2 linked regions of the Undibacterium sp. KW1 genome follow. The protein of the gene in region 2 binds, or shares a complex with, the protein of the main gene of each other region. Links are inferred from orthologs where the notes say so. Each region holds a gene or a part of one and is shown on either strand. Other genes may lie near its edges.

Region 1 (15,614 bases), 480 kb from region 2 along the record:
GCCGGTGCTTCATTGGCGGTGGCAAACAACACGGCGTTACCACGTGGCAAGGTATTGGCTTCGATAGGAAAGCGTGCGCCACGATAAGAAGACAGATGTCCAAACCAGGAAGCAACGACACCCGCATTGCGCAAGACTTCCAGTGAAGGTGTCGCTGGCAGGATGAAAGGCAGCTCCAGCAATTTGTTGTCACGCCTGTCAAAGAAAGGTGCTGGCAACATGCCCAGGTCATTTGCCAGGGTCAGTGGGGAAACTGTCAATTCCAGATTAGTGGTGTGGCTGAGCTTGGCCCACAGGCTGGAGTGATAAGGGTCTTCACAATCCCGGGTGTAATGGCCTATGAGTTTAAAACTGAGTTGATTGAAGTCAGCAAAAAAACGTGGATCAATCACATCTTCACGCACGATGCCTTTAGAAGTTTCTTTAGGCAGAGGTACAACACTGACCAGCTCATTGTTGACCAGCACCTGTATGTGGGACAGGTCAGGCAGCAAAGCAGGTGAATAGGCTATGCCATACTTGACCTTGGCTGCTGTAATCACCTCATCGCTACGCACGGTGAAGGGAAAGGAACGCTCGCCCTCGGTGCCACGCAATTCAACACTGGAGCTGATGCCTATCATATCCTTGAGGCTGATGTTATAGGTCTTCTGGCCACCTATTACCGAGGTTGGCTGCAAATCTTCCAGGGCGATTTTTTCAACGACGGCAGGCTGAGCGCTAGCTGTGGCAGAAGCACTGGCACTTGCATGTTTGGACTTGGCCAATACATCGTCATGGTGTGCTATCGCAGTTACGCCACAAAGTATGGCCAGAGCCGTAGTACTGCCTTTGCGCGACAATTTTGCCCGTATACTTGTTGTGATGGTTTTCACGATGGAAGCCTCATTTATTTTATTCATATGTCCCGTTCTTTCCATGACGTATTGCTTGATACTGGTGCCAAACCGGCTGAATCCGCGCATGCTGTGATAGGCGATTTCTTTCAAACCATTCAGCGGATGGTCGATATCCCTGTCATTTGACCAACTGAGCCAGACGTCGGCACGGCCTATGGTGCAATTGATCAAATCCATTTCCTGCTGTAGATCCAGTGGCATGAATTGCACACTGAGCAAATTATCCTTGAAGAACACTGTTCTGGCCGGGAATACGGATTCGCCGTTGGTGCCATACAGGGAAATCATCAAGTCTTCATCCTTGTGCATCTGAAAACCTTCCGGTACCCGGAAAGACATGCCTCCCATGGAAAAATCCTCAGTACGGCAAACTATAGAGTGACCGTTGTTCAAACGCAGGGTCGCATTCAATACTGCCCTGACCCTGTGTGTGCGCCTTACCTGTTTGGATTCTGTTGCCACGGCAAGGGTAGCACCAAGGATGACCAGGTTATAAATCGTCCACAGCATATTCAGGATGACTGTGTCCATCTCATAAGTATTCCACCACAATGCCCGGCCAAAACCGACAAAAAAACCTAATATGTTCATGCCCAGCATGATCAGGTAAGGCTTGGAAATGGTCCAGTCAAAATGCTCCTGCTCGACCAGGCCACCTTTGGCAGTCACGTTGAACTTACCGAGTTTGGGGTTGATCAGCGCTACCAGTGTGGGGCGGAAGATATACCATGCCAGCGTTGCCTCATACACCTCGGCCCAGAAGGAATGCCGGTGCGCGCCCTGTATGCGGGAGTTGGTCAGGTTGGCATGCAAGAGATGGGGCAAGGAATACGCCGCAATCGACAGGGCTGAAGCCTTGATGATATGCACTTCAAAAAACAGGTAAGACAGAGGTGCCAACAAGAACACCATGCGCGGCAAACCATAAAAGAAATGCAGCATGGCGTTGCTATAACATAGACGCTGGCCAAAACTAAGCCCCTTGCCCAGCAGGGGATTATCAGTACGGAAAATCTGCGCCATGCCGCGCGCCCAGCGTATACGCTGACCAACGTGGGCTGACAGGCTCTCAGTTGCCAGACCGGCTGCCTGCGGCAATGCCAGGTAGGCCGTATTGTAGCCAAGGCGCTGCATTTTCAATGCAGTGTGTGCATCTTCTGTCACGGTCTCAACTGCAATGCCGCCAACTTCTTCGAGGTAGGTGCGACGCAGAATGGCACAAGACCCACAAAAGAAAGTTGCATTCCACAGATCATTACCGTCCTGTATCAGACCATAGAACAGCTCACCTTCATTTGGCACATTGCGGAAGGTTTGCAAATTGCGCTCAAACGGATCTGGAGACAGAAAATGGTGGGGGTCTGTACCATCGCCAGCTTGGGATCAACCAGGAACCAGCCCATCGTATATTGCAAAAACGAGCGTGTCGGCATGTGATCGCAATCGAAGATCGCGACGAAATCGCCGGTAGTACGCTTCAGGGCAGCATTGATATTACCGGCCTTCGCATGATTATTATCCGCACGGGTAAAACACTGTACACCGACTGAGGCCGCAAATTCGGCAAAGGCAGGGCGACGCCCGTCATCGAGGATAATGATATTGAGTTTATCCTTGGGCCAGTCTATACCCATGGCCGCCAGCACGGTAGGCTTAACTACGGCCAGGTCTTCGTTATAGCTGGGGATGAACAGATCAATGGTGGGCCAGGTCGAGGTATCTGGCGGCATCATCACAGGCTTGCGCTTTAAGGGCCAGGCGGTTTGCAAATACCCCAGCAGCAGCACCAGCCAGGCATACACCTCAGCCATGATCAGCACCAGCGCAAAGAACAGGTCAATCAGATTATCTGTGCCTATGGTGTAAGTGATGCGCCAATAGATATAGCGGCTGGTAGCACTGATGGAAAACATCACCATCACCAGTGAAATCAGCGTACCAGTATACCGGCGCAGGTACAGTGCAGTACTGAAAATGATAATCGAAAACAGTGTTTGCAGCGGCAAATCCAGAGGGATGCTGATACTGGTCCAGTACAAGAACACCGCGACCATCAAGGCCAGAAAACGCGGTGTCTTGCGCTCCCAGCCTGGCCAGTTGACCATGGCACGCCCTAGGTCGTTGAGGCGACCATAGAGATATCGGGAGTTAAGTATCGAACGCATTTAATCAACCAATCTGAAATTCGTTTGCAGCCAGGCTGTCAACTCTTGCATGTCATGCGTAGCAGAACAATGCTGGGAATAATAGGAGACCGGTGTCTGGCAAGCCAGTGCTTCACTGACTGCCTCATCCTTATGGATGGTGACAGGTATGAAGCGCTTGCCCAGGCTGCTGCGCAACATGCCAAAGACATCGCGGCTCAATTGCTTGGCGGCGTCCATCTGGTTCAGCAGATAGCAATAACCGAGAAACTCCTTGCGGTCAGCACAGTAATAATCGATCAGGGATTCTATCGATGGTATCGTTGAATAAGAAGCGGCATCTGGCTTTAACACCACCAGCGCATAATTTGCTGCATGCAAGACCTGTTGCAGATAAATACTGGGACCAGGTGGCGTGTCTATCAGGACCACGCTATTTTCAGACAAATTCAGGGAAGCCAGTTTCTTTGCGAGCCATTTTGGATCGGCCTTGATTTCCTGTTCGAAAACTGCACGCTGATCTTCATCTACGCTGCCATAAGGCAGGAAATCGACACCATAGGCGCTTTCAAACAAAACATCTGTCCAGCTATTCTCCATGGTCTCCTGTTGTGCAATACCACTGGCATCATCATGTGCCATACCAAAATGCAATCTGAGTGCGTTTTGCGGATCCAGGTCCAATATGGTGATGCGTGGACCGAGACGGGCCAGGGATGCCGCCAGATTTGCGGTAACGGTAGTTTTACCTACCCCACCCTTGGGAGAAATGACGGCAACTACCCTCATGGTTTAAATATTTTTTTAAAGAATGAATTGGTACCCGCATCGGCTGGCCTGGCTTCTTCCTGTTTGCCAGCCAGGCGACCAAATACTGCGCTGACCGGCTGGTCTTTGCCGGCCGGTTTGGTTTTCACGCTTTGACCGCGCTGTTCTTCAACATGCACATGCGCTTGTTTGACAGGCATGACATGTGCTGCAGGTATGTTGTGTATGACAGTAGCAGGAGGTACTTGCGCAGGGCTGACGTTCACAGGCTTGCGTATGCCAGTGCTTGCAGCAATACCGGGCACAGCATGCGCAGGCGCTCCCACTTCACGCTCAGGTGAGACCTGGCTCCTGCCGGAAAACAAGCCACTGGTAACAGACTCTTTTTTACCAGCAGTATTTTGCTTTGGTGCCGCAGGTAAAACTCTTGACAAAAATGGTGGCGCTACTTCGAGCTCAAGCTCTTGCTCTTCGACTGCAGCTTTTTGCATCAGCATTTGCTTCAAAGGCAATTGAGAGCTGTGCCTGATACTTGCATGCCCCTCAGGTGCGGCTTGTGCGGCGCTGGCTTTCACCGCAGTTGCTCTGCTCACCGCAGTTTTCACGGCAGCGGGACGGAAAGGACTGTCATTCAAATGGACTGGCTCGGCCACCTCTTCTTCCCTGTGCTGAGCACGAGCGGGTGCCGTGGCAGGAGCCGGTCCCGCATGCAGATGCACGTCACGCAACAAGGGCCAGCGCTGCTTTGCCTGTTCACTGTCAGCATCACGATTGATTTCGCGATACGCATCAGTTGATTGCCCAAATTTCTGAAAAAGATTTTTTACGTCATCATCCATAATGTCCACCAGCTCCGGTTACTTGCAGCGTCACAATCCAATTAACGACGTGTGAAATAAGACGGCTCTTCTGACTGCTTCTTCAAATCAAATACAAATAATTGTCCATCTTCGAATACGCCTGCCCGCTGCGTCAGGCGCAAGGATTTGTCCATACCCAGGCCATCAAACCACTGCGCATATACGCCTTCGAGCAAAGCTGGCGACCATTCCAGTGCATGCTCGCCGAATGCTACTTTCAGCGGAGATGCATGATGGGCAACGACCAGTGCATCGGCTTCTTCCACCAGCTCCACCCAGCCCCAGTTCATTTCTGACCAGACCTTGTTCATGCATGCTTCCAGTGCTTGCAGGCTACTGCCGTCATTCACGTGAAAACCGGCAGCCATGGTGCGGCCCAACTGATGCATGAAAGCGCGCAGGTCGCCAGGCTCGCCTTTGGAAGCGAACTCGGCAGAAAATGCTCCAAGGAAAGATCTCCATTGAACTGAGCACTGCTGCTCTTCGTAATAACGAATAGAATTTGTGGACATGCTCATGACACCTTTGCGTTAACTTTTTCTCTATGGCTACTATCGTGACACGCAAATCATAGAGAGTGTTGATTCGTTGCGACTTTACCACTCGCCTTTATTGCTAGTCCAGCCTATATGAATGGTGAAATGTCAACAATTAATAATAAGATCAAGCATTTGTAAATATTTAATTATTTTGCAAACCATTTTCACAATTACTGAGCCAAAACAGCACAATTTATCGGCATTTGCACTATGCGTCACACATTACCAATGCAGGCAAGCGTGCTTGCAAAAAACGGTTAAATGGTAGTAGCAGACGCGGTAAAATTTCAGCATGGTCGCGCGATTGAAATGTCAGCGCCCACCCAGTAAACCGGCCAGCAACCAGTCTATGATTTTTTGTATGCTTAAAGACGCAGGATTATCCGGCTTATATTCGAGTACCGGACGCTCATAGGCGAGCGCTTCCTCGACTTGCGGACTTTCCTGGACGATGAAGGGCACCATACGTTCGCCCAGCCGATCAGCAATCAGGGCCACCACATCTTTCGCCAGTTGCCGCTGCGAACCCTGGTTAACTATATAGGCGGAACCAACATCTGCCTGGCTTCTGTGCCCATAGGTCGAAATCAGTTCTTCCATCTCGGGCAGGGTTGAATACGAAGCAGCATCGGCGAGTACAACAACCAATAAAAAGTCCGCAGCGTGGATAGCCTGCTTCAGGTAGACCGAAGGCCCAGGCGGGGTGTCCAGCAAGACGATGGCATTGGCAGGCAGTTTTGCAGCCTGCAACTTCTTGCGCAGCCAGGGCTCTTGCTGCTCGAGCACATCTTCAAAACGCATGCGCTGCTTTTCGCCGCCATTGCCAAAGGGGACAAAATTCAATCCGAATTGACTCGTGTAGCAAGCATCCATCAACTTGGCGCGTGCCGCCGTCAACAGGCTGACACCATTGGTCTCGCCTGCCTCAAGGCCGCCAAGATGCCATTGCATGGCGTTTTGCGGATCAAGATCGACAACAGTCACAGGAAAACCGCGCTGCGCCAGACCGACACCCAGATTGGCGGTAATCGTGGTCTTGCCGACCCCACCTTTCGCAGAGACGATGGCAATGACTAACATGTGAGCAAGCCCGGCGTGACAATACATGGATAGCCACAGGCCATCAGGCAGTTCCCCCAACTGTCAGGCCCTCTATGCGCAGGCTGGGCTGACCCACGCCTACCGGCAGACTCTGTCCTTCCTTGCCACAGACACCGACGCCGGAATCAAGACGCAGGTCATTGCCTATCATACTGACGTGATTTAATACTTCCGGACCATTGCCTATCAGGGTAGCGCCCTTGACCGGATAGCTGAGCTTGCCGTTTTCTATCATATATGCCTCACTGGCTGAAAATACGAACTTACCGTTCGTTATATCGACCTGACCACCGCCAAAGTTGACAGCGTAGAGACCATTTTTAACAGATGCGAGGATTTCTTCGGGATCTTTGTCACCAGCCAGCATATAAGTGTTGGTCATACGCGGCATAGGCAAATGAGCAAAGGATTCACGGCGGGCATTACCAGTCACCGGCATTTTCATGAGGCGCGCATTCATGGTGTCTTGCATATAGCCTTTGAGGATGCCGTCCTCTATCAGTGTTGTGCACTGAGTAGGATTGCCCTCATCGTCCATATTCAAGGAACCACGGCGGTTCAGCATGGTGCCATCATCCACCACCGTCACGCCTTTGGCTGCGACACGCTCACCTATGCGGCCAGAGAAAGTGCTGGAACCCTTGCGGTTGAAGTCACCCTCCAGACCATGACCTATCGCTTCATGCAACAGTACGCCAGGCCAGCCGGGGCCAAGTACCACGGTCATCGGGCCAGCCGGGGCCGGACGCGCTTCAAGGTTGACCAGTGCTGACTTGACGGCTTCGTCTGCATATTGCTCCAGCAATGCATCAGTGAAATACGAATAATCATAGCGGCCACCACCACCGCTGGTGCCCACTTCACGGCGGCCATTTTGTTCGGCAATGACCGTCAGTGAAACACGCACAAGAGGGCGGATGTCGCCAGCAATCACACCATCGCTACGTGCCACCAGCACCACATCATATTCACCGGCCATGCTGGCCATTACTTGCACTATGCGCGGGTCCTTGGCTCTGGCGATTTTCTCGATTTTTTCCAGCAACTGGACTTTTTGATTGGCGTCCATGGAATGCAGGGGGTCATCCCGCAAATACAGGGAGCGATTATCCAGACCTTTAAGACTGGATGCCACCTGAATCTTGCCAGTACCCTGACGGGCAATAGTACGGGTTGCCTTGGCAGCATCGGACAAGGCTTGCTCAGATATTTCATCAGAGTAAGAAAATGCAGTTTTATCGCCAGAGACGGCACGTACACCTACCCCCTGGTCTATAGAGAAACTACCAGTCTTGACTATGCCTTCTTCCAGGCTCCAGCCTTCATTGCGTGTAAACTGGAAATACAAATCGGCATAGTCCACTTTATGAGTGAACATGCTGCCCAGCACCTTGCTGAGTTTGGCTTCATCAAGGCCAAATGGGGTCAGCAAAATATCGCGTGCGATAGCGAGATGGCTCATGGCGGGATCAAATGGGGTCATAGAATAAATTATTTACACTGCAATTAAATTAGCGCACATTACTTGCAAAATATTTGCAACATACTTGTAAACCGCTGGCGCACACACTGACATTGTAGAGCATCTGCGGGTTTCTCTGGTCTGCTCACTCCGCTGATTGCCACCTTATCCCCGCACTAGCTTCATAACTTGCGATGGCGCAATGCTGGCAAACTTTCGCGTATGCTGGCAATCAGGCTTTCATCAACGTCGCCACTGACGATGCCCTCGCCCTCTTCCAATACGTCCAAGACCTTACCCCAAGGGTCGATCAGCATGCTGTGCCCCCAGGTACGGCGGCCGTTCACATGCTTGCCGCCCTGGCCGCAAGCCAGCACATAACACTGGTTTTCTATGGCGCGGGCACGTAAAAGTATTTCCCAGTGTGCCTGGCCGGTCGTATAGGTAAATGCAGCAGGCACAACGATCAGGGAACTGGTCCCCAGCGCACGGAATAATTCAGGGAAACGCAAGTCATAGCAGATAGACAGCCCCACCTTGCCAAAACCGGCATCAAAACTGCTGACCTGATTGCCGGCGACGATAGTGCGCGCCTCTTCATACGACTCTTCACCCTTGCTGAATCCAAATAAATGAATTTTGTCGTAGCGCGCAATCTGCTGGCCTTGAGGATCATAGACCAGGGTCGTATTCAAGACCTTGCCAGGCTGGGCCGCCTGCAGAGGGATGGTGCCACCAATGAGCCAGACACCCAGCTTACTGGCCATTTCAGCCATCATGTCCTGCATGGGCCCCTCACCTGCAGGCTCGGCGATATCTACCTTATCGGTTTCCTGCAAGCCCATCAGTGGCCAGTATTCAGGCAGCAATAATAATTTTGCGCCTGAGGCTGCCGCTTCCTGCAACAGACGTCTGGCAGTTGCCATGTTCTCCGCCAGCACGGGCGTGGATATCATTTGGATCGCTGCAATCTTCATATCACCCTCTTTTAAAAATGACGCTACCGTCATATGAGCACATGGCTCCATACTGAGTTTACTCAAGGCTTGCTTGCCGCCTTGATCGCCGACGGGCTGTCACGGCCTTCAATTTTAGTTACAGTGGGTTCTTTCCATGAACCACTGACCTTGTATTCAAACGTAAATGCCCTGCTCAAAGGTTCTTTTAAAAATAATTGAGCAAGAAAGGTGCCAAGGCCGATGACCGGATTTACGGCAAGACCATACACAACCGACGCCGTACCCACATTCACCACAGGAATGACGGTCACATGCAAATCCTGGGCTTCCCTGATCAGATCAGCATTTCCTTCCAGCAACACAGTCGCATTGACACCCAGCATTTTCAGGTTATCGGTTTTTGCCACACCTTGCTGTATATGCGCAATACCTGCGATGGAATCAAAGGCAAAACCATCAGAAAAGACATCACGGAAATCCAGTGTCAAACGGCGCGGCAACGATTGCAGACTCAACACGCCCAGCAGTTTCGCGGCCCCTGGATCTACCTTCAAGAATTGCCCACTGGCAAGTACCATCTTGACCTGCCCGCTCATGCTGGGTATGTCCATTGCAAAAGGCAGGCCATTCCATTGCACATCGCCTTCAAGTTTACCTTTACCACCACGCAAGACATCGGCAAAACCCAGTCGCTCCAACAGCTTGCCTGAATTTGCAATATCCAGCACATAATTGAGCTGGGTACGCCCATCGCCGCCCTGACTGGCCCATTTACCGGTGGCATAAAAGTCTGCATCAGGATTTCTCAACAGCAGCCTATTGATCTGCCACTCACGCCCATTCCCCTGGCTGACGAGTTGATTAACTGCCTGCAGTTCCAGATGCCCGAGCTTTTTATTGAACAACTCAAAGTTTTCAGCGACGATGTCCAGACCTGGAATTTGTGTGGTGGTATTTTTCCCTTCCAGCAACTCACTAACATCGGCAGCGGCAGACTGAGGAATGATGAGATTACTCAGGCGTGCCGTGATACTGCTCAGCGCTTGTCCACCTGTTCCTTCATTCCAGGTCAGGTAACCAGCAACCTGATTTGAATGTATATTGGCTTGCCAGGTTTTATTTTGACGGGAAACACCAGCGATGACATTTTCGAGCTGCTTACCCATGATATTCAATTGCGGCGTCCTGACAGCAACCGTGCTCGGTTCCAGGTAAGGCGACAAATCAACTTCAGCACTATCCCTTTCTGCACCGGCGGCATTGGCTTTCTGGCTCGCAGACACTGGCGACATCAGGCGTCGCCACTCGTCTATGTTCAGGGACTTGAATTCTATATTGGCATTCAAACCGCTATCCGGTTCTGGTGCGGGCGCATTGACGCCTATGCCGCCACGTACTACCTGCCAAGGTCCATTGCCCTGTTTTTGCCGCGAATATCTGGTGTTGATGGAGTTGCCAAGACTGACGCGGATTTCATCACGCAAGGTTTGTGCATCCTGGCCTGCCTGTGGCAACAGCTCAAAATGCAAAGGCATGAGCTCTGCGCTGGCCTTTTTCAAGGGTGCAGGAAAATTCAGTGACATGCCCGCCATCGTTGAATCGACGATGATTTCCGGCTGCCTTTTTTTGACATGGATGCTGGCCGTGTAACGGCTGGCGCCGCTGACACGGTCCGCCATTTTATCGACCATGCCGACAGGGATGATCTTGCGTATGCCATCGGCAGTGACGGTACCATCAAGCCTGACTTTAACGCTGTTATCTCTTTGCGAGCCACCAGTAATCTGTACCGGGCCACCAAGCGCCATGCCTCTCAGCGTCCCGAGGTTGACTCCTGTTTCATTGAACTCCAGCTTGCCATTCAAGCCTGTTACCTGGGGAATGCCAGGCTGTAATACCACGTCGTTATTAGCAAACTGCAAAATACCAAGGACTTTTGACTCTATCAAATGCTGTAAGGGCAATTGCAATTTGAGTTGCAAGGCAGCAGGTGCCGAGGTTTTGGCCTCCTTCAGAAAATGTCCCAGCCAGCCACTAACCGGGCTCGTCCCCACATACGCCAGCATATTTTGCAGACTACCACTGACCGCACCGTCAATACTCAGGATGGCACCATGCTGCGACAAATCAGGAATAATCGCCTTGACCTTTTTCAGATCGACACCCAGGGTTTTGGCGGTGTCGCCAGTAATCTCCATCCTGGCTTTATCAAACACAAAACCACCCTTGATGTCATCAATGACTGGCCACAGGGGCTTGCCTTCTTCATTAAGTTCACCAGCAGAAAAATCGAGCTTGGCGCCAGCGAGGCTACCCTTGATCAGGAATTCACCCTTGTGGTTTTTCTTGCCGTCCGTATTATGGAATGGAAAATGGGCGAGATCACCCCGTATGCGCACGCTGACATCATTGGCCTTGCCTTCGAGTATGGAATTCAGCAGCCAGTGCCGCAAATGCTCTTCTGCGGCGGCAGGGATGTAGCGGTCAAGCTGCTTCAGGTCGAAGCCCGTAATACTACCGGTCAAATCTACCTCACCCGGCTGGGCGTCGGCACCATGACGCATGGACATGATGTGCTTGCCAGACAAGATGGCACGCATGCCTTCTTGTTGCGCTTCCATTTTATGAATCTGGAAAATCAGCTTGTCCTGCTCGACAAACTGCCATTGCGCATGCATGTTCAGGCTTGAAAACGGCATGAGAGGATCAACAAAATAACTGGGCAGGCGCAAGGACAGGTTTTTGGAATCCAGCACGAAACTGCCGCCCTTGTCATTGGCCTCCAGGCTGCCCGACAGATTTTCAAATCCTGGTATGGCGGGCACTGCTGCCTTTGCCGGGGATGTAGCGGTTTTGGCTCTGGCCAGTTGCGCTGGCTGTGCCGTCATCGACAAGTCGATGAACTGCCCTTTCACACTATAAGACGACACATCAGGATAAGTACCCTGCCATTTGGCAGTGAAGTCACGGAGTTGCCCTTTGGGTGCAAAGTCCAGCATCATCTGCCTTTGGTCGTTTGGCAAAGGCAGATGCTCGGCAAAATTGGCCAGTGTCTGTAAATCCAGGGTCTTGGCGTACAACTCCACCTTTTCGGGCTGGCCCTTGCCACCTGGGGTAAATGTTTCCTTGATGGTGGTGGCAGGTAATTGCAGGCCCTCGCGGGTACGCATGGAAAAATTAACGAGAGAAACACTATGTCCAGCCTTACCCATCAGGGCCGCCAGGAACTTGTGCGTAGAAGTCAGGGTTTCGCTGGCGACGAGGCGGCCACTGACCAGGGCCATGTCCAGCTCAGGCAGGTCAGCACGGAACTTGCCCAGCACATCCGCCAGGCTGAGGTCTGCAGTCAGGTCTGCCAGCCTGCCCTTGTCCAGATGCAGCCAGGCACGCACCGAGCCATATGCTTTCTTGACATCTGCCGGGTAGTCTATATAGGCCTTTAACGCAGCCAGGTCAGTATGGCGCAGGTCGGCATACAAATCGCCGGTCCATAAAGAAAAGTCTGAAATCTTTTTGGCAAAAACCGGGTGCTGGAAATCGCCTCGTATATCCAAAGGCGCAGAAAGACTGACATCAGGCGTTGCCTTAAGAGCAAACCTGTGATGCCGCCACTGGTTTTGCAAGAGAAAATTCACATCCGGCAACTTCAGCTCTGCCGCATTGCGCATTTTATCTGTCCAGCGCACAGCCCCCTTGCGTATCAATACTTCATGCTGGGCCAGCACCCAGTCCAGGCCCTGCCCCTTGCTCTCAGCGGCAGGATCGATATGAAAACCGCCCACATAGATTTTGCCATCCGCGTCCCTCTGTATATCGAGAGAAGGCTGATTGATGACGATACGTTCAAAACGCAAATCGGCAACTGCCAGCGTCCACCAGGACATGGTTGCCGACACTTCAGGCAAAACCAGCGCGGTGCCACCCTGCTTGTCACGCAGCACGACATTTTCCAGCGTCAGTTGTGGATTAAGGCCCTGCCAGGATGCACGCAGACTGGCAATCTGCAATTGCCGTCCGAGAGAGTTTGAAATCGCCTGTTCTATATCAGGCTTGTACCTGTCTACATTGGGCAATACGACATAACGCAATACCAGCACCAGTATGCAAAACAGAAAATACAATGCCAATATCAGCCTGAGCGTGAAGCGCAGGCTTTTATCGCAAGTTCGCCAGGTAAAACGACAGAGCCGCCAAAAATGACCTGGCTTGTCGTCCTTGACCGCGGTGTTAGCAATGTTCTCTTGATCTGCTTGTGTCATTGCTAATGTTCAATTTATTTGTAAGTAAGACTTGCGCAAAAACCATGCACTTGCAAATCAGCAAGCTCCATTACCCTTGCGCAAATCCTCACATGCCGGGAAATATCAGCAAAACAAGCCCGGAATTTTTAGCATGCTGTCATCAGTTAAACAGCCATCCATCATTATCAATCAAATAATTCCCACAACAACCAAGCTTAACCCACTCTGTCACTTGAGATCAATTTTATACTCCCAAGGAGTATAAAATTATTTACTGTGGCTTGCATAGTCCCGCTAACCAATACCACCCTGCCTGGCCCTTATCGCTTAAAATCAATCACAACACTGACCAGCCCGGGCAATTAAAGGCCCATTACAGCCCATCACAGCCCCATTATGACTGCCAGCACCAGCACAAACCTAGAAATTCTCCAGGCTTCCCGCTTTTTTACTCATTGCATGGAAGCAGATACCAGCCGAAATGAGCAGTTACAGCAAGTTTCTGAATTATCCTTGAGCACGGCCCATTTTGCGCAGTTTTTACAAAAAGAAATATACGAGGGCGCTTCTCTTAACAAAGCCATGCGCCGTCTGCGCAAACTGGTCGTCTGCACCCTGATCAAGCGCGACCTCTGTGGCCAGGCCGATCTCAATGAAGTTATAACAACAATCAGCCTGTTTGCCGATTTCATCGTGCAGCAGCACCTGCAGGCCCTGAATGCCGAAATGCAAGCCATGCATGGCACTCCCATAGGAGAAGAAAGTGGCATACAACAAGCCATGATCGTGCTGGGCATGGGCAAACTTGGTGGCTATGAACTCAACGTCTCTTCCGATATCGATTTGATTTTTTGCTATGCCGAAGACGGCGAAACACAAACCACGGACTCCAGCCAGCGCAGTCTGTCAAATCACGAGTACTTCAGCCGCCTTGGCAAAAAACTCATCGCTGCCATTTCTGAAGTCACGGAAGATGGGTATAGCTTCCGTGTCGATATGGCCCTGCGCCCGAATGGCGCATCTGGACCTCTGGTCGCCAGCTTCAATATGATAGAAGAGTATTTCCTGATACAGGGGCGTGAATGGGAGCGTTATGCCTGGGTCAAGGCCAGGGCGATGACGGGCAATGACTATGATATCGCCGCTCTGGAAAAAATCATCCGCCCTTTCGTCTATCGTCGTTATCTTGATTATGGTGCGATTGATTCCTTGCGCTCCATGCATGCCCAGATACGGGCGGAAGTCGTGCGCCAGGAAACCAAACACCCAGAGCGCAGCAATAACGTCAAGCTTGGACGTGGTGGCATACGAGAGGTGGAATTTCTGGCACAGGTTTTCCAACTGATACGCGGTGGCCGCGATGCCAGTCTGCGTGATCGCTCTACCCGCCTGACTCTGCAGACCCTGGCAGAAAAGGGCATCATGGATGCGTCTATCATAGACAAACTGCTGGCCTCTTACACTTTTTTGCGTAATCTCGAACATAGACTGCAATACCTGGATGATGCCCAGACCCACACCTTTCCCGCCAGGGATGAGGACCAGTTGAGGATAGCGCAGATGATGGGCTATACCAGTGTTGTCCAGCTACTGGATCAGTTGCGCCCTCACCGTGAATTCATCGCCGATCAGTTTGATGCGATCTTCCGCGACAAGGCCGAAAATAATAGTGAGAATGAACAGGGCATGCTGGCAGTCAGCCTGTCCAGCCCCGACAGCGAAGAATTGATCGCCGCACATCTGACTGGCCTGGAGTTTTCAGCGCAGGATGCTGCTGCATTCAGCCAGCGCCTGCAGGCCACCTGGCAATCACCGAAGGTGCAATCCCTGTCTGAAGCCAGCCGCATGAAACTGGTGGCACTGGTCAACAATGCTCTCAACATTATCGCCAGACAAGGCAGCAACCAATTACTGACCTGGAACCGCCTGCTCGACTTCATGGAAGCCATTGCCCGTCGCGCGGCTTACCTCGCGCTATTGACCGAATACCCGCATGCTTTGGCAAGGGTGATACGCATGATGGCCGCGTCTGACTGGGCTGCCAAGTTCCTGACCCGCCACCCTCTGCTGCTCGATGAATTGCTGGATGAGTCATCATTGCATCAGCGACCGGACTGGTCAGCATTCCGACTGGATTTGCAACAGCACCTGACACAGCATGCAGGCGACACTGAAAGGCAAATGGAAACCCTGCGTGAAATGCACCATGCCATGCAATTTCGCTTGCTGGCGCAAGATCTGGAGGGCCAACTCAGCGTAGAACACCTGGCTGATGAACTCTCGCAACTGGCCGACATTATCGTTGAAGCCGTCTTGCAATCTGCCTGGCAAACTATCGCTACCAGGCATAAGGCCGAGCCCAGCTTTGCAGTGATCGCCTATGGTAAGCAAGGTGGCAAAGAGCTGGGCTATGCGTCTGACCTTGACGTGATCTTTCTGTATGAAGATGAAGACCAGGAGGCACCCGCCAACTATGCCAAGCTGGCACAACGCTTCATTACCTGGATGACCTGCCACACACCTGCAGGCATCTTGTTTGATATTGATATCGCCTTACGTCCTGATGGAGCGAGTGGCTTGCTGGTGTCCTCAGTCTCGTCCTTTGCCCGTTATCAGGAAAAATCTGCCTGGCTATGGGAGC
Region 2 (15,676 bases):
AAATTGCACTGTCGCCGGGCCTTCAATTTAAGGGCAATATAAAAATATTTCTATAAATGATTGTATATAGGGCCTTCGCCATGTACAATTCGCCTCCTTCAGACGCGGGGTGGAGCAGTCTGGCAGCTCGTCGGGCTCATAACCCGAAGGTCGTAGGTTCAAATCCTGCCCCCGCAACCAAGTTTCTTTGTTCTGGTGCATTCGCACAAATTTACCGGCGCTATATTTCTTCTGGCAAGCAATTGCGGAGGACGGTTTATTTTGCTTTTTTGCTTAAGCTTTACCATGCATCGCTACACATCAACATTGATCAAGCTCAACTGATGAAAGACAATAAAGATCACGCTACCCTGGAATTACCCGGCTTTGGCGAACCAGCATTTTTATTGCCAGAAACCAGGAAACCAGTGCCCGCCCCACGTCAACGCGGCAAAAAACAGGAGCAGCTTGATCTTCTGGATGTACTCGGGCCCACCGACCGCACTGGTCTGCCAGCGTGGGTGCATGATGACAACACTGACCTGACTGGCTTGCCTGTCTGGCGCTAAGCGCAACTAAACGCAACTGAGCACACAAAAACACAAATCAAACCCGCACCAGGGCTTTAATAACCGGCCACTGTCTGCGTGAAATCGGCAAACGTTCAGCGCAACCGCTGACAATGATTTGCCAGGATTCAGATACTTTTTCCTGATTATTGTCAGCATCCACCACTTGCACTGCCCGCTCCACACCATTAATGGCGGCGCGCGCGACCAGGGCATTCCTGTGCACCCTGACCAGCAAGTCCCCCAGTTCCACCTCTATCGAAGTCAGTGACTCTTCCAGCAGGTACTCGCGCTGGGCAGTATGCAGCGTCACGTATTTTTGTTCCGCCTTCAGAAACAGCACCTCGGCCACTGGCACCAATAATATCCGCCCTCTTTCCAATACTGAAAAATGCTTGCGCCTGGGGCCGCTGATATCTGTTGCCATGGTTTCAGGCAGGCGGCGCGCGCCCTTCACTTTTTCACTGGCACGCACCAGCGCATCCACCAGACGGCTGGCCCGCACCGGCTTCATCAGGTAGTCAAGTGCATGTACCTCAAACGCTTTGACGGCAAACTCATCATAGGCAGTCACAAAAATAATCGCCGGTGAGCGCAGGCTGGCCTGATGCTGTGCGAGATGCTGCGCCAGTTCTATGCCATTCATGCCCGGCATCTGGACATCCAGCAACACAATATCAGGTTGCAGATTGCTGATTTTTTCAAGTGCCAACATGGCATTCTCGGCTTCTCCAACTACCGTCACCGGGCACTCTGCCTCTATGTCTGACAATAGCGTCAACAGCCTTTGTCTTGCGGGTGCCTCATCATCAACTATCAGTATTCTTGGTGTCATCATCTCTTAGCCGGGAATTGCAACTTAACTTCAAAGTACGCATCTACTACGCCGTATTGAATTTGCGCTTCGATATCATAAAGCAAACTTAGTCGCTGCCTTATGTTTTCCAGTGCCATCTGATTACCGGAAACCATATTTGCCTCTGCGTGATAGGGATTGCGGATGCGAATTTCCACCTTGTCCAGCAGACGTCTTATCTCTACCGTGACAGTTGCTTGCTGCACCGATGGTTCAACGCCGTAATGAACTGCATTTTCAAGCAGGGGCTGCAATAACAATGAAGGAATTTCTATCTCGGCTAGCTCCTGGGGGGAAATTTTTTCTTTATCCCATGTCACCTGCATACGCTCACCCAGGCGTATTTTTTCTATCGCCAGATATTGTTCACACAAGCGTATTTCGTCCTGCAAGCTGGTGACATCGCGGGTATCGCGCATTAATACCCTGAACAGGTCTGAGAGATCTTCCAGCACCATTTCTGCGCGACGCGGCTCGGTGCGTATCAGCGACAAGGCAGTATTCAAGCTGTTGAACAAAAAATGTGGACGTATCCTGGCTTGCAAGGCCTGCAGTTTGGCTTCACCCAGCGCAGGTGAAAAAGCCCGGGTACGCAATTCAAAATACTGTTGATATGCCAATGCCAGCAAACCAGTTGCGACCACGACAAACAAGGGATTTAACTTGGGAAAGCTGGCCATAATCCAGTCTTGCATGCGCAAATAAATCATCAGCAAGGCAGCGATCGCCGTTGGCAACATACAACACAATAAGCGCTGAAACCAGCCAGACATGTAATAACGCGCAGAAAATCTACGTAAATTACATAGGATCAGCAAGGAAAGCAGACATATCGTCTCAATCAATGCCGCGCTTTCCAGAAAATTTTGCAATACGATACGCCACTCATCCCCTCTCGACCATAAAGCCAATAAGGCGATCAGATTCACACTGATCAGGATGCGCGAAAACACACCCAAATTACAACAATCCGGGATGAGCTGCTCACTTGCGCTGTTTTTCTTATCATTGGCCATTTTTAATTATCTTTATTATTTTTCAAACGCTTCGGGGCAAGTTCATTCCTGGTTTATAGGCAGTCGTCAACATTTCTGCCAACAAATTCAGTGCGTATTCAGTGCTTATGCAGTGCTTAATTAATCCAGTCCGGCTAGACCTTTGGCATTTCCAAGGGTAATCAGGCGCAAAATCTGGGATAATCAAGGGAAATTCTCTCGCAAATGCAGCCAATATGGCAACAATTCACTATGACATCACAATTCAATAAAAAAAGCGAGGCATGGTCTGCCCGTTTCTCTGAACCTGTTTCCGATCTGGTCAAACGCTACACTGCCTCCGTTTTCTTTGACAACCGCATGGCTGCCTTTGATATAGAAGGCTCGCTGGCGCATGCGGAAATGCTGCAGGCCCAAAATATCATCACTGCCCAGGACTATGCGGATATCCAACGCGGCATGGCGCAGATCAAGTCTGAAATCGACAGTGGCAAGTTTGAATGGCTACTGGACCTGGAAGATGTGCACCTGAATATAGAAAAACGCCTGACTGAGCTGGTCGGCGATGCTGGCAAACGCCTGCACACTGGCCGTTCACGTAATGACCAGGTTGCCACCGATATCCGCCTGTACATGCGCAGCGCCATCGACAATATCCTTGGTCTCTTGCAAGACTTCCGTCTGGCGCTACTCGATCTGGCAGAAAAGAATGCGGATACGATCTTGCCAGGTTTTACCCACATGCAAGTGGCCCAGCCCATCACTTTTGGGCACCACATTCTTGCTTATGTAGAAATGTTTGGCCGCGATGCAGAGCGCATGCAAGACTGTCGCAAGCGCGTCAACCGGCTGCCACTGGGTGCTGCTGCCCTGGCTGGCACAACCTTCCCTATTGACCGCGAACGCGTTGCCAAAACCCTGGGCTTTGACGAAGTTTGCTATAACTCGCTGGACGCCGTTTCTGACCGCGATTTCGCTATCGAGTTTTGCGCAGCTGCGGCACTGGTGATGACGCATATATCGCGCATGTCAGAAGAACTGGTGATCTGGATGAGCCCGCGCATAGGCTTCATCGATATCGCTGACCGCTTTTGCACAGGCTCTTCCATCATGCCGCAAAAGAAAAACCCTGACGTACCAGAGCTGGCGCGTGGCAAGACTGGCCGCGTGAATGGTCACCTGATCGCCCTGCTGACCCTGATGAAAGGCCAGCCACTGGCTTACAACAAGGATAATCAGGAAGATAAAGAACCCTTGTTTGATACAGTAGATACCGTTATCGACACCCTGCGCATTTTTGCTGACATGGCCGGTGGCATCACCGTCAAGCCAGAAGCCATGCGCGCCGCTGCCTTGCAGGGTTATGCGACAGCAACCGATCTGGCTGATTACCTGGTCAAGAAAGGCCTGCCTTTCCGCGATGCCCACGAAGCAGTGGCGCTGGCAGTACGCACTTGTGTAGAAAAAGGCTGCGACCTCAGCGATATGTCGCTGGAAGAATTGCGTGCTTTTTCCAGCCTCATCAATGAAGACGTGTTCCATGTCCTGACACTGGAAGGCTCAGTTGCCGCCCGCGACCATATAGGCGGCACCGCGCCAAACCAGGTTAAAGCAGCGATTGCCCGTTTGCGCCTGAAACTGCAATAACAACAGTCTTCACCTGCATCATCACAACATGCCAGCCCACCTGCAAATGCAGGTGCTGGCATGTTTTTCATTGGTCAGCACTATATTTCCAAGCCTGAAAATCACAGATTTCAGTAGTACTACTTAAGTAATCAATATTGCATCGCAGCATGGCGTTTTATTGCTGCTGAGGTTGCGAGCCCATACAATCCTCCGTGACAATCAATATCTCATAAATTTTGTTGGCCGCTTTGCTAGTAATGCGCATGGATCAGATATATTTAATTCATGTTGCGGACCACAAAAACCAAAATGTACTTTTCAGGAGAACACAATGTCATACCGTCTTAAGTTATTAGCCGCTGCCACCTTCCTGGCCTATTCCACAATGAGCCAGGCTGCCGATATCAAAATCGGCGTTGCCGAAGCCCTGACCGGCCCAGCCGCCAAATATGGCGTAGCGATCAAAAACGGCTTCACGCTGGCAGCCGACCAGATCAATGCCAAGGGTGGTGTGAATGGCAACAAGATACAACTGATTGCAGAAGATGAGCAAGGCAAAAAAGAAGAAGCCATCAATGTCTTCAAGAAATTGTTGTTCCAGGAAAAAGTATTGATGATTTTTGGCCCTACCCTGTCGAACTCGGCCTTTGCCGCTGACCCGATTGCCAATGCCACCAAGACTGTTGTATTTGGCACCAGCAACACTGCTGATGGCATTACCAATATGGGGCCATTCACTTTCCGCAATTCCGTCATGGAAGCCGATGTATTGCCAGTGACTACGCGCGCAGCGGTTAAGCAATTCAATATCAAGAAAGTCGCCATCCTGTATGGCAACGATGATGCTTTCACCAAGAGTGGCTATGATGTTTTCAAAAGCGCACTGGCTGAACAAAAAATCCCGGTCACGGATACCGAAACCTATGCCAAGGGCGACGTGGATTTCAAGGCACAGCTGACCAAGATCAAGGCATCCAATCCTGATGCCATCGTTTGCTCCTGCCTGGCGGAAGAAGCGGCAAATATCATCCTGCAAACCCGCTCACTCGGCATGAAACAGCCATTCGTCGGCGGTAATGGTTTTAATTCACCAAAACTGTTTGAAATCGCCAAAGACGCTGCTGACAATACCCTGATGGGCAGCCCATGGTCTGCTGAAAACCCATCTGCTGCCAACAAGAGCTTCATGGCTGACTACAAAGCAAAATTTGGTTCCGACCCTGACCAGTTTGCGGCGCAGGCGTTTGATGCCATGCACATCGTTGCAGAAGCTTTGAAAAAAGTCAGCCTGAGCGGCAACCTTGAAAAAGATCGCCTGGCATTGCGCGATGCACTGCCAGCCGTGAAGATTGAAGGTGCCACTGGCAAATTTGCATTCCGCCGTGCTGCACCGAAGGATGGCAAGGAAGCTGGCTATGACGCACAGCAAGATGCTATCGTCAATATTGCCAAAGGCGGCAAATTTGTATTGCTGAAATAAATGCATACCTGCCCCTCCCCCTGGCAAGCCAGGGGTGAGGGGCAGATGTTTTACGACTTCTCTTGCTGGGATAATTTTCATCCCTTCTACATGCATTGATGGCCGGCCTGCATCTGCGCATGAAACGAAGCAATCCTCATCATCTGGATACCCATGCTGGCACAACAACTCATTAACGCCCTGACGCTGGGCAGCGTATATGCGCTTTTTGCTTTAGGATTTACGCTGGTGTTCGGCGTTCTTGGCGTCATCAATTTATCGCACGGTGCCATCTTCATGCTGGGCAGTTATATGGCCCTGCTACTGGTCAGCTCGTTCCAGATGTCTTTATGGATGGCGATGTTGCTGTCCATGCTGGCCTGTGGATTGCTGGGCGTGGTCGTCGATTTCCTGGTCTTGCGTCCTTTGCGTCAGCGCAATGCGCCGCATCTGGCACCGATGATAGCTACCATAGGCGTGGCCATCATGATCACCAATATATCCCAGGGGATTTTTGGTGCAGAAAACAAACGCTTCCCTTTTGGTACTATCCCGGAAGAAAGCTTCAGCCTTGGCAATTTACATCTGACGGCGGTACAAATGGCGATTGTCGTGATTGCCTTTATCCTCATGCTGGTGCTACTACAAGTCATGCGCCGCACGCAAATAGGCCGCGCCTTGCGGGCGATTGCGGAATCTCCCAAGGCTGCTTATCTGCTCGGTATCAATGTCGAGGGTCTGTTTTTCCTGACTTCGTTTGCCGCAGCAGCACTGGGCGGCGCTGCCGGTGTACTGGTCGGCCTGTCGTTCAATGCCATCTCCCCTTTCATGGGGCAACCGATGCTGCATAAGGGCATTGCCGTGATTATCCTGGGTGGCATGGGCGATATACGCGGTGCCATGATAGGCGGCTTGTTCCTGGGCTTTGCTGAAGTGATGAGCGTCGCTTATATATCGAGCGATTTCCGCGATGCGGTGGCTTTTGGTCTGTTATTTATCATCTTGCTGGTACGCCCTTCCGGTATGTTCGGCAGAGTACTGGAAAGAAAGGCGTAACAATATGCTTGAATGGTGGGATGGTTTTTGGGCTATTTATAGCACAGTCATTTTTGGCATAGGCATCAATGCCATGCTGGCTCTTTCGATTTACCTGACCTTGTCTTGTGGCTTGCTGTCACTGGCCAATGCGGCCTTCATGGGCATAGGTGCCTATACCGCCTCCATGATCAGCATGCAGACGGCATTGCCGTTCCCGCTGGCATTGCTGGCAGGTGCCATCATGCCAGCAATTGTTGCGCTGATCATAGGCATACCTACGCTGCGTCTGTCCGGTGTTTACCTGGCCATGGCAACGCTAGGCTTTGGTGAAGTAGTACGTGTCATCGTCCTGAATATGGAAATCACTGGCGGCCCCATGGGTCTGAATGGTATTCCACAAAAAACCGAATGGTGGCATATCGTGCTCTTGCTGGCAGCCATCTTGTTCATTCTTGCGAGGATGAGGCGTTCCAAGACAGGCCGCGCCTTTGAAGCGATCAAGGAGGACGAGATTGCCGCCAGGCTCATGGGCGTCAATGTCGGTGGCTACAAATTGCTGGCCTTTGTCATGGGAGCATCCATCGCGGGTATTGCCGGTGGTCTGAATGCACACTACACCTTCACGATAGGTCCAGGTAATTATGCATTTGAAAATGCAGTAGATATATTGACCATGGCAGTCTTTGGCGGCACCAGCAATCTGATAGGCCCGCTGATAGGCAGTAGCAGCCTGACTCTGTTGCCAGAATTCATGCACTCGCTGAAAGACTTCCGTCTGGCAGCCAATGGCCTGATACTGATACTGGTCATCCTGTATTTACCCAAAGGCATCTGGGACCCGGCAAGAATCAGAAACTTTCGCAAAAAGTTAACATCGTCAAGCTCCGGAAAGGTTAGCTAAATGCTGGAATTACGTTCTGTCAGTAAAAATTTTGGCGGCCTGCGAGTATTGCAGGATGTCAGCTTTACCATGCCCCAGGGCAGTATCTATGGCTTGATTGGCCCTAATGGTGCCGGGAAAACCACCATCGTCAATTTGATTACCGGCCTGTTGCGCCCCAGCAGTGGCGAGTTGCGCTTCAATAATCATGATCTGACTTCGGTCGCCAGCCACAAGATCACGCAACTCGGCGTTGCCCGCACATTCCAGAACATCCGCATTTTCAAGGAAATGAGCCTGCTGGAGAACGTCGTGGTCGGCATGCATGATCATCTCGACTATGGCGTAGCGAGCATGCTGTTCAATCTGGGAGCTTACAAAGACGCAGAAAGAAAAGCCAAAGAACGTGCGCACGAATTACTGTCTTGGGTCAGGCTGGACCATAAAGCGCATATGCTGGCCGACAATCTGTCGTATGGTGAACAACGCAAACTGGAATTTGCCCGCGCCCTCGCCACCCAGCCCAAACTGCTGTTACTGGATGAACCGGTCGCTGGCATGAACCCGGCAGAAAAAACTGAACTGATGGCAGAAATCGTCAATATACGTAACCGCGGTTTTTCGATTTTCATGATAGAACACGACATGCGCTTTGTGATGGAATTATGCGACCGCATAGCTGTACTCAATTTTGGCAAAATCATTGCAGAAGGCACACCCGAAGAAGTGCGTAACAACCCGGATGTAATTGAAGCTTATCTCGGCAAGGAGGACGCAGAATGACTCAAATCTTGCGGGTTCAGGACTTGCATGTCATGTATGGTCATATCGCAGCCGTCAAAGGTATCAGCCTGGCCATCAATACTGGGGAAATCACTGCCCTTGTTGGCGCCAACGGTGCTGGGAAAAGCACAACTCTGCTGGCGATTTCTGGCTTGTTGAAATCAGCGGCTGGCAAAATTTTTCTGGAAGACGAAGAAATCAGCCAGACATCGCCCCACCATATCGTGCAAAAAGGTGTGGTACAGGTCGCCGAAGGCCGGGCGATATTAACCACTCTCACAGTCAGGGAGAATCTGGAGCTGGGTGCCTACACCCGCAAGGACAAGGCACAGATAGGACAGGACATGGAATGGGTATATACCCTTTTCCCCGTATTGAAAAACCGAGCAACGGGCCTGGCGGGTAATTTGTCAGGCGGTGAACAGCAAATGCTTGCCATAGGCCGTGCTTTGATGGCAAAGCCCAAAGCGCTGCTGCTGGATGAACCTTCCATGGGGCTGGCTCCGCTGGTAGTACAGGAGATTTTCCGCATCCTCAAAGAAATCAATGCAACCGGCCTCAGCATCCTGCTGGTGGAGCAGAACGTCAGGCAGGCGTTGAAAATCGCCAAACATGGCTATGTGCTGGAAAACGGCAATATCGTTCTCAGCGACACCGGCGCCAACCTGCTCAGCAATCCCAAGGTGATAGAAGCTTACTTGGGTGCATAAGAAAAAAGACCATCGCAATAATGGTCTTTTTCTACACTGTTCAATACTAGCGCAACAATCTTCAGTACCGATTAGCTGCCGGCAATCGTCATGCTTTCTATGAGGATGGAACCAGTCTCCTTGGTACCGCGCACGAGGGTGTCATTGCCGATAGCGACAATTTGCTGGAACATTTCACGCATATTGCCAGCAATAGTGATTTCTTCCACTGCGTACTGGATCACGCCATTCTCTACCCAGTAGCCAGATGCACCGCGTGAGTAATCACCCGTCACATAATTGACGCCCTGCCCCATCAACTCAGTCACCAGCAAGCCAGTTCCCATTTTTTTAAGCATGCCCGCGAAATTGTCTGCACGCTTGGTCAAACTGGATGTCAATGTCAGATTGTGCGAGCCACCAGCATTACCCGTCGTTTGCATGCCCAGTTTGCGGGCAGAATAAGTAGATAGGAAATAGCCTTGCAAGACACCGTCAGTGACAACATTGCGCTTTTGGGTTTTTACGCCCTCATCATCAAATGGTGAAGAGCCGACAGCGCCGATGACATGCGGGTCTTCTATCACCTGTACGTGGGACGGGAAAATCTGCGTACCCAGAGAGTCAAGCAGGAAAGTCGATTTGCGGTACAAGGCACCACCAGAGGTTGCCTGCACCAATGCCCCCAGCAAACCGGCCGCCAGTGGCGCCTCAAACAGGACAGGGCATTTGCGAGTGTCCAACTGGCGCGCATTCAACTTGGCCAAGGCACGCTCGGCGGCATAACGACCTATCTCTTCTGGATTTGCCAGTTTTTTGGCGCTACGCTGGGAAGAATACCAGTCATCCCTTTGCATTTTTGCGCCCTTGCCTGCAATAGGTGCCACCGAGATCGTGTGACGGGAAATCGGATAGCCGCCCATGAAACCGCGCGAATTGGCAGCCACAAAATGAGATTGCTGGGCATGTACACTGGCCCCCTCGCTATTGGTGATACGCTTGTCCACCGCAAAAGCTGCCGCCTCAGTGCGTTTTGCCAGCTCTATGGCCTCTTCGGCGGTGATCAGCCATGGGTAGCACAGCTTGAGATCGCGCGGTGCCATTTCCAGCAAATCTGCTTCAGGCAAGCCGGCGCAGTCATCTTCTGCTGTAAAACGGGCAATATTGTAGGCCGCATCGACAGAGTCACGCAGGGCTTGCTCGGAAAAATCCGAAGTACTGGCATTGCCACGGCGCTGACCGATATATACCGTAATACCTATGCCCTTGTCGCGGTTTTGCTCTATGGTCTCTACCTTGCCCTTGCGTACGCTGATGGACAGACCGCCACCTTCACTGATCTCCACTGCCGCATCCGATGCCCCTTTTTCACGGGCGAAACGCAACATATCCTGCGCGATTTGCTTTAACTGGTCCTGGGTATGGGTAAAAACTGGTTTGCTCATGGATGGGATTCTATGTTTGTCAATGCTAAATGACCAAATGGCCAAAGGGAAATATCCTAATTATTTACCTTGATTCACACCATAAATGGGTCACTTATGGGTCAATCGCAGCTTGATTTTAGGTAATTCCAAGCTAAAAAGGGTATCATAGCAGCCGTTTCATTAAGTTAATAGTAAAGGCGCAGAATTATGCCAAATCCAAATCGTGGCTCATGTGGCTATCAGTCCAGTGAGTTCGAACCAGAATACGACCGCCCATCAAAATCCCAGTTAAAGCGCGAAATGACCGCCTTGCAGAAGCTGGGGCAAGAATTGGTCGAGCAGCCACGTGAACGCGTCAAGCGCGTACCGATGCCAGAAGACGTGCGCGATGCCATTCTGGAATGCCAGCAAATCAAGGATCACGAAGGCCGCCGTCGCCAGATGCAATATGTAGGCAAGAAAATGCGCACCCTGGATGAGGAAGAAATTGCCCTGATCCAGAAAACCATCGACAGCTGGAAAGGTGCATCCAAGGCCGAGACTGCCGCCATGCATGCGCTGGAGCGTCGCCGCGACAAATTGCTGGCAGATGATAATGCCCTGACAGAGTTGATGGCTGAACACCCTCAGCTCGACGTACAGCAATTGCGCACCATGATACGCAATGCGCGTAAAGAACAGGCTGAAAACAAACCGCCGAAGGCTTATCGCGAAATCTTCCAGATTTTGAAAGATTTGCAAAAATCCAAAGCTGCAGCCAACGCGGACGAAGCGGATGATGCAGACCTGGATGAAGAAGACGATGAGTTTGATGACAAGTGAGTCTGGACAAATGACGGTAGCAGATGGCGAAAAACTCAAAATAGGCCTGGTATCAATCTCAGACCGCGCCTCTGCCGGCATTTATCAGGACCAGGGCTTGCCCGCATTGCAGGAATGGTTTGGCAAAGCTCTCTCCAGCCCATGGGAAATGGTCACACGCCTGATCCCGGATGAACGCGCGGCCATCGAACAGGCCTTGATTGCTCTGGTAGATGAAGAGCAATGTCATCTCGTGATTACCACTGGCGGCACTGGCCCGTCCAGGCGTGATGTGACACCTGAAGCGACACTGGCAGTCTCCACCAAGGAAATGCCGGGCTTTGGCGAGCAAATGCGCCAGATCAGTCTGCAATTTGTGCCGACAGCCATCCTGTCACGCCAGGTGGCGGTAATACGCGAAACACCAGACCATGCTGCATTGATTTTGAACTTGCCAGGTCAGCCCAAATCCATCAAGGAAACCCTGGAAGGCCTGAAGGATGCAGAAGGCAAGCAAATCGTTGCCGGCATTTTTGTAGCAGTCCCCTATTGCATAGACTTGATAGGTGGCCCGTACATAGAGACGGATGACAGCATCTGCAAGGCTTTCCGCCCTAAAAACGCGATACGCGCCAAGACTCCATCTGCCTCTGCCTGAACAGCAAACATCGACAACGATGGCAACCATACTGACGCATCCTGTAGTGCCGCTGACTTTGGGCCTGATCTTGGGGCAAAAACGCCTGCCCTGGCCTCTCGTGCTAACGGGTATGCTGGCCGCGATCTTGCCTGACCTTGATGTCATTGCCTTCAAGCTTGGCATTGCTTATGAATCAGCCTTTGGTCATCGCGGCTTTAGCCACTCCATTGTATTTGCCATGCTGGTCGCCAGTCTGGCCAGTATATTTCATACACGCTTGCGTAGTTCTATTCTGGTTTGCTGGCTGTTCATTGCCTTCGCCACCATTTCACATGGCCTGCTGGATGCACTGACTACAGGTGGACTAGGTGTGGAATTTTTCTGGCCACTGACAGAAGAGCGCTATTTCTTCCCTTGGCAATTCATTGAGGTATCACCGATAGGCGTAAATCGCTTTCTGACAGCACGCGGCTGGCGTGTAATACAATCTGAACTACTGACCGTCTGGCTACCCTGTGGCCTGCTGTTGCTGTCGGTCAAACTGGCAGCTTATTTTTCTTCTCCCCGAAAATCATCATGACACAAGATATTTTAGAAACCGTAGAGCTGGAAAGCGCACCTAACCCGACCGTTGCCATCATATGGATGCATGGCCTGGGTGCAGATGCAAATGATTTTGTCCCCATCGTCAGAGAACTGGATTTGCGTGGCAACCCTGGCATACGTTTCGTCTTCCCGAATGCGCCGACCATGCCAGTCACTATCAATGGTGGCTATGTCATGCGCTCCTGGTACGATATCCTCGGTACGGATATCGCCAAGCGTGAAGATGAAGCTGGCTTACGCCTGTCACAAAAACGCATAGAGCAATTGATCGCCCGCGAAAATGCACGCGGCATACCGTCTGAGCGCATCATCCTGGCTGGTTTTTCTCAAGGTTGCGCCATGACTTTGCAGACTGGTCTGCGTTATCACGAAAAACTGGCTGGCTTGCTGTGCCTGTCTGGCTATGTGCCCTTGCGTGACGTGATTATCGAAGAACGCCATGCGGCGAACCAAAATACGCCCATCTTCCAGGCCCATGGCCGTGGCGATAACGTCATCCAGATACAGCGTGCCGAACAATCGCGCGATCTGCTGAAAGAACTGGGCTATCAGGTGGAATGGCATGAATACATGATGCCGCATTCCGTTTGTCCTGAAGAAGTGGATGACATCAGCCTGTGGCTGAAAAAAGTCTTGCAGGCTTAATGCATCACAAAGCTTCAGGCATCGCAGAAACCCTGGCCAGCCAGGGTTTTGTCATCTTGCCGGGCTTTCTGGATGAGCCTGAATTACAGCGATTGCGGCAAGCCTGCCAGTCCATTTCTGATCAATATGGTGTGCGTCAGGTATTGCAAAATTATCCGTCCATACATCGCGCATTAAACTGGGACAAACTGCATGCGCTGCTAAATGCTGCAAATATGGCAGGAGCCCAGACAGTGCGCAGCATCTTTTTCAATAAAAATGCTGATCATAATTGGCTGGTGTCCTGGCATCAGGATATGACGATTTGTGTTAACCAGAAAACTGAACTGGCTGGCTACAGCAAATGGACTTACAAGAAAGATGTGCATTACGTTGAACCACCAGCGGCAGTGCTGGAAGCAATGCTGACATGCCGCATTGCCCTCGATGATGCTGGTGCTGAGAACGCTGCACTGAAAGTCATCGCAGGCAGCCATCAATCTGGCAAACTTAGCGAGAGCCAGGTCCTGGACATTAGCCAGACTGCCATGCACGAGACTTGTGCTATGCGAGCGGGCGATATGTTATTGATGAAACCCTTGTTACTCCATGCATCCGACAAGGCAAAGCTCGCTATTCAACGTCGGGTATTGCATCTGGAGTTCAGTGTCAGCAGACTTCCTCCACCATTACACTGGGCAGAAGCTGCTTGTCAGTCCGCCCATGTATCTCAGTCAGCTGATTGAATTAGCGAAACTGAATTCCAGTCTTAAAACGGCAAATAATTACGCAGCCGTGCAATTACTACTGGTTTCAAAGCCATGGCTGGCTTCTCTATCTTGTGCCAAGAAAATATCGCCAGCAATATGGTCACAGAACCTGAGGCTATCACCATACTCCACACCACAATGCCGGGAAACAAGGCGGCAACTGCCTGCTGCACGGGAAAAGCGTAAATATACACCCCGTATGAATAATCTCCCAAGCTGTTATAGCGCCTTACCCACCCTGCAGGCAAGTAGGCAATACAGACTACCAGATAGGCAATGAACAGGTGATACAGGCTAAAGAATACCGGTTTGTTGATGAACGCTGCTGCCAGTACCAGTAACAGCAAAGGATAAAAGAAGCGCCGGGTCAGCAGCAGTTTTTCTTTTAACATGAACAGGCTGGCACCAGAGAAAAACATGAATAACAAACGGGTGAACTGGCTATCATCTTGCAAATAAAAATGGCGCGCAAAAACCAGTAAGGCTGCCAGTAAAGTAATGGCAATGATCAGATACTTCAATATCTGCAGGCGCCTATTCTTCAGCAGTACCAGCCCACACCAGAATACCAGCAGCAGCAGATACATCTTGATTTCATAAGGCATGGTCCAGAGTGAACCATTGACTGCATTTGGATAGGGATTCTGTGCAAAGACACCAGGCAAGACATAACTCACGCCAGACAAGAGGCTTGCGCACTTGAACAGGTATTGCCATGTCCCGGCAGCAGACAAATACTCTGTCAGAGGCAAGCTGGTGAAGGAAGGTCCAAGTACAAATACTGTCAGCAGCAACATGCATATCAGTGCTGGAAAGATGCGCAACGCCCGTGCGCAGACATAGTCAATCACACTTTGCTTGTTCATCAAACTGCCCGTCACCAGCATGCCACTGACGATGAAAAATACATCTACCGCGATAGAGCCAGGCGTCATGCCCGTCAGCGCACCCCAGGGCTCTGGCTGTGCCAGCAAGGCAAAACTATGCCCTGCCAGCACGGCCAGTGCGGCGACTATGCGTAACAAGTTCAGGTTATTGTCACGACTGCCTATGCATTCAGACAAACGCATTCAGGCAAACTCTTTAAGAACTTCCAGGTCAATTTGTACGGAGGCATCTCCGGCTGACATCCAGATTTGTCCATCCTGTATCGTGCATTGCAATTGCATATTGCGTTGCGCGAGTTTTTCCAGTGCCTGGCTTTGCGCTGAAGGCACATTCATGACGCGCAAGTTTTTGGCGCGATCAAGGCGGCTATTCATTGCCTTCCACCAGATGTCACTGGCGCTGGCAAAACTATAGACGATGACTTGCTCAGAACGACCACAAGCCTTTAACAAGCGTCTATCATCTGGCTGGCCGACTTCTATCCATAACTGTATGGCGTCGGTGTAATCCTTGAGCCAGATATCAGGTTCTTCCGTATCTGATATGCCCTTACCAAATTCCAGGCGTTCAGCCGCATGAATGGCGAAAGCAAGCACGCGTATCATCATGCGCTCATCGGTTTCCGACGGATGACGGGCAATCGTAAGGCTATGGTCCGCGTAATAGCCACGGTCCATGTCCGAGATATTAAGGTCGGCTTTATAAATGATGGATTTGAGTGCCATTACTTGAACACCACCGTTTTATGACCATTCAACAAAATGCGGTGCTCGACAAAGCATTTGACGGCACGCGCCAGCACCACACATTCCACATCGCGGCCTATGGCTGTCAGGGTTTCTGGCTCCATGGAATGATCAACACGTTCCACATCTTGTTCAATAATCGGGCCTTCGTCGAGATCACCTGTCACAAAGTGAGCTGTCGCACCTATCAGTTTGACGCCACGCTCATGCGCCTGGTAATAAGGCTTTGCGCCCTTGAAGCTAGGCAGGAAAGAATGGTGGATATTGATGGCCTTGCCTTTCAGCGCATCACATAAT

What was found.
Region 1: the proteins of pmbA (region 2) and tldD are in contact, whole or in part, in a solved structure (PDB 5NJ9), measured with the Escherichia coli proteins. The link is inferred for Undibacterium sp. KW1 from one-to-one orthologs.

The regions. Positions count from the first base shown.
Region 1 is NZ_AP018439.1:1,790,974-1,806,587, reverse strand. Bases 5,565-8,442 are described here. They hold tldD (metalloprotease TldD), read right to left. Parts: upstream 7,795-8,442; coding sequence 6,334-7,794; downstream 5,565-6,333. Other genes in these bases: UNDKW_RS07865 (carbon-nitrogen hydrolase family protein), read right to left, coding at 7,956-8,442; bcsQ (cellulose biosynthesis protein BcsQ), read right to left, coding at 5,565-6,290. Outside these bases: cellulose biosynthesis cyclic di-GMP-binding regulatory protein BcsB, read right to left, coding at 1-2,219; UNDKW_RS31085 (glycosyltransferase), read right to left, coding at 2,168-3,064; cellulose biosynthesis protein BcsQ, read right to left, coding at 3,065-3,832; cellulose biosynthesis protein BcsP, read right to left, coding at 3,829-4,650; UNDKW_RS07880 (cellulose biosynthesis protein BcsD), read right to left, coding at 4,692-5,183; more of bcsQ, read right to left, coding at 5,523-5,564; more of UNDKW_RS07865, read right to left, coding at 8,443-8,750; UNDKW_RS07860 (YhdP family protein), read right to left, coding at 8,813-12,991; glnE (bifunctional [glutamate--ammonia ligase]-adenylyl-L-tyrosine phosphorylase/[glutamate--ammonia-ligase] adenylyltransferase), read left to right, coding at 13,370-15,614. UniProt on the Escherichia coli protein: Metalloprotease involved in CcdA degradation. Suppresses the inhibitory activity of the carbon storage regulator (CsrA).
Region 2 is NZ_AP018439.1:2,276,984-2,292,659, reverse strand. What follows is about bases 8,147-11,086. They hold pmbA (metalloprotease PmbA), read right to left. Parts: upstream 10,323-11,086; coding sequence 8,970-10,322; downstream 8,147-8,969. Other genes in these bases: yjgA (ribosome biogenesis factor YjgA), read left to right, coding at 10,512-11,086; UNDKW_RS10230 (ABC transporter ATP-binding protein), read left to right, coding at 8,185-8,898; UNDKW_RS10235 (ABC transporter ATP-binding protein), read left to right, coding at 8,147-8,188. Outside these bases: UNDKW_RS10270 (hypothetical protein), read left to right, coding at 324-548; UNDKW_RS10265 (LytTR family DNA-binding domain-containing protein), read right to left, coding at 586-1,383; UNDKW_RS10260 (sensor histidine kinase), read right to left, coding at 1,383-2,420; argH (argininosuccinate lyase), read left to right, coding at 2,652-4,046; UNDKW_RS10250 (ABC transporter substrate-binding protein), read left to right, coding at 4,360-5,508; UNDKW_RS10245 (branched-chain amino acid ABC transporter permease), read left to right, coding at 5,662-6,543; UNDKW_RS10240 (branched-chain amino acid ABC transporter permease), read left to right, coding at 6,548-7,426; more of UNDKW_RS10235, read left to right, coding at 7,427-8,146; more of yjgA, read left to right, coding at 11,087-11,126; mog (molybdopterin adenylyltransferase), read left to right, coding at 11,107-11,763; UNDKW_RS10210 (metal-dependent hydrolase), read left to right, coding at 11,783-12,325; UNDKW_RS10205 (alpha/beta hydrolase), read left to right, coding at 12,322-12,996; UNDKW_RS10200 (phytanoyl-CoA dioxygenase family protein), read left to right, coding at 12,996-13,721; UNDKW_RS10195 (acyltransferase), read right to left, coding at 13,745-14,815; UNDKW_RS10190 (YaeQ family protein), read right to left, coding at 14,816-15,358; purU (formyltetrahydrofolate deformylase), read right to left, coding at 15,358-15,676.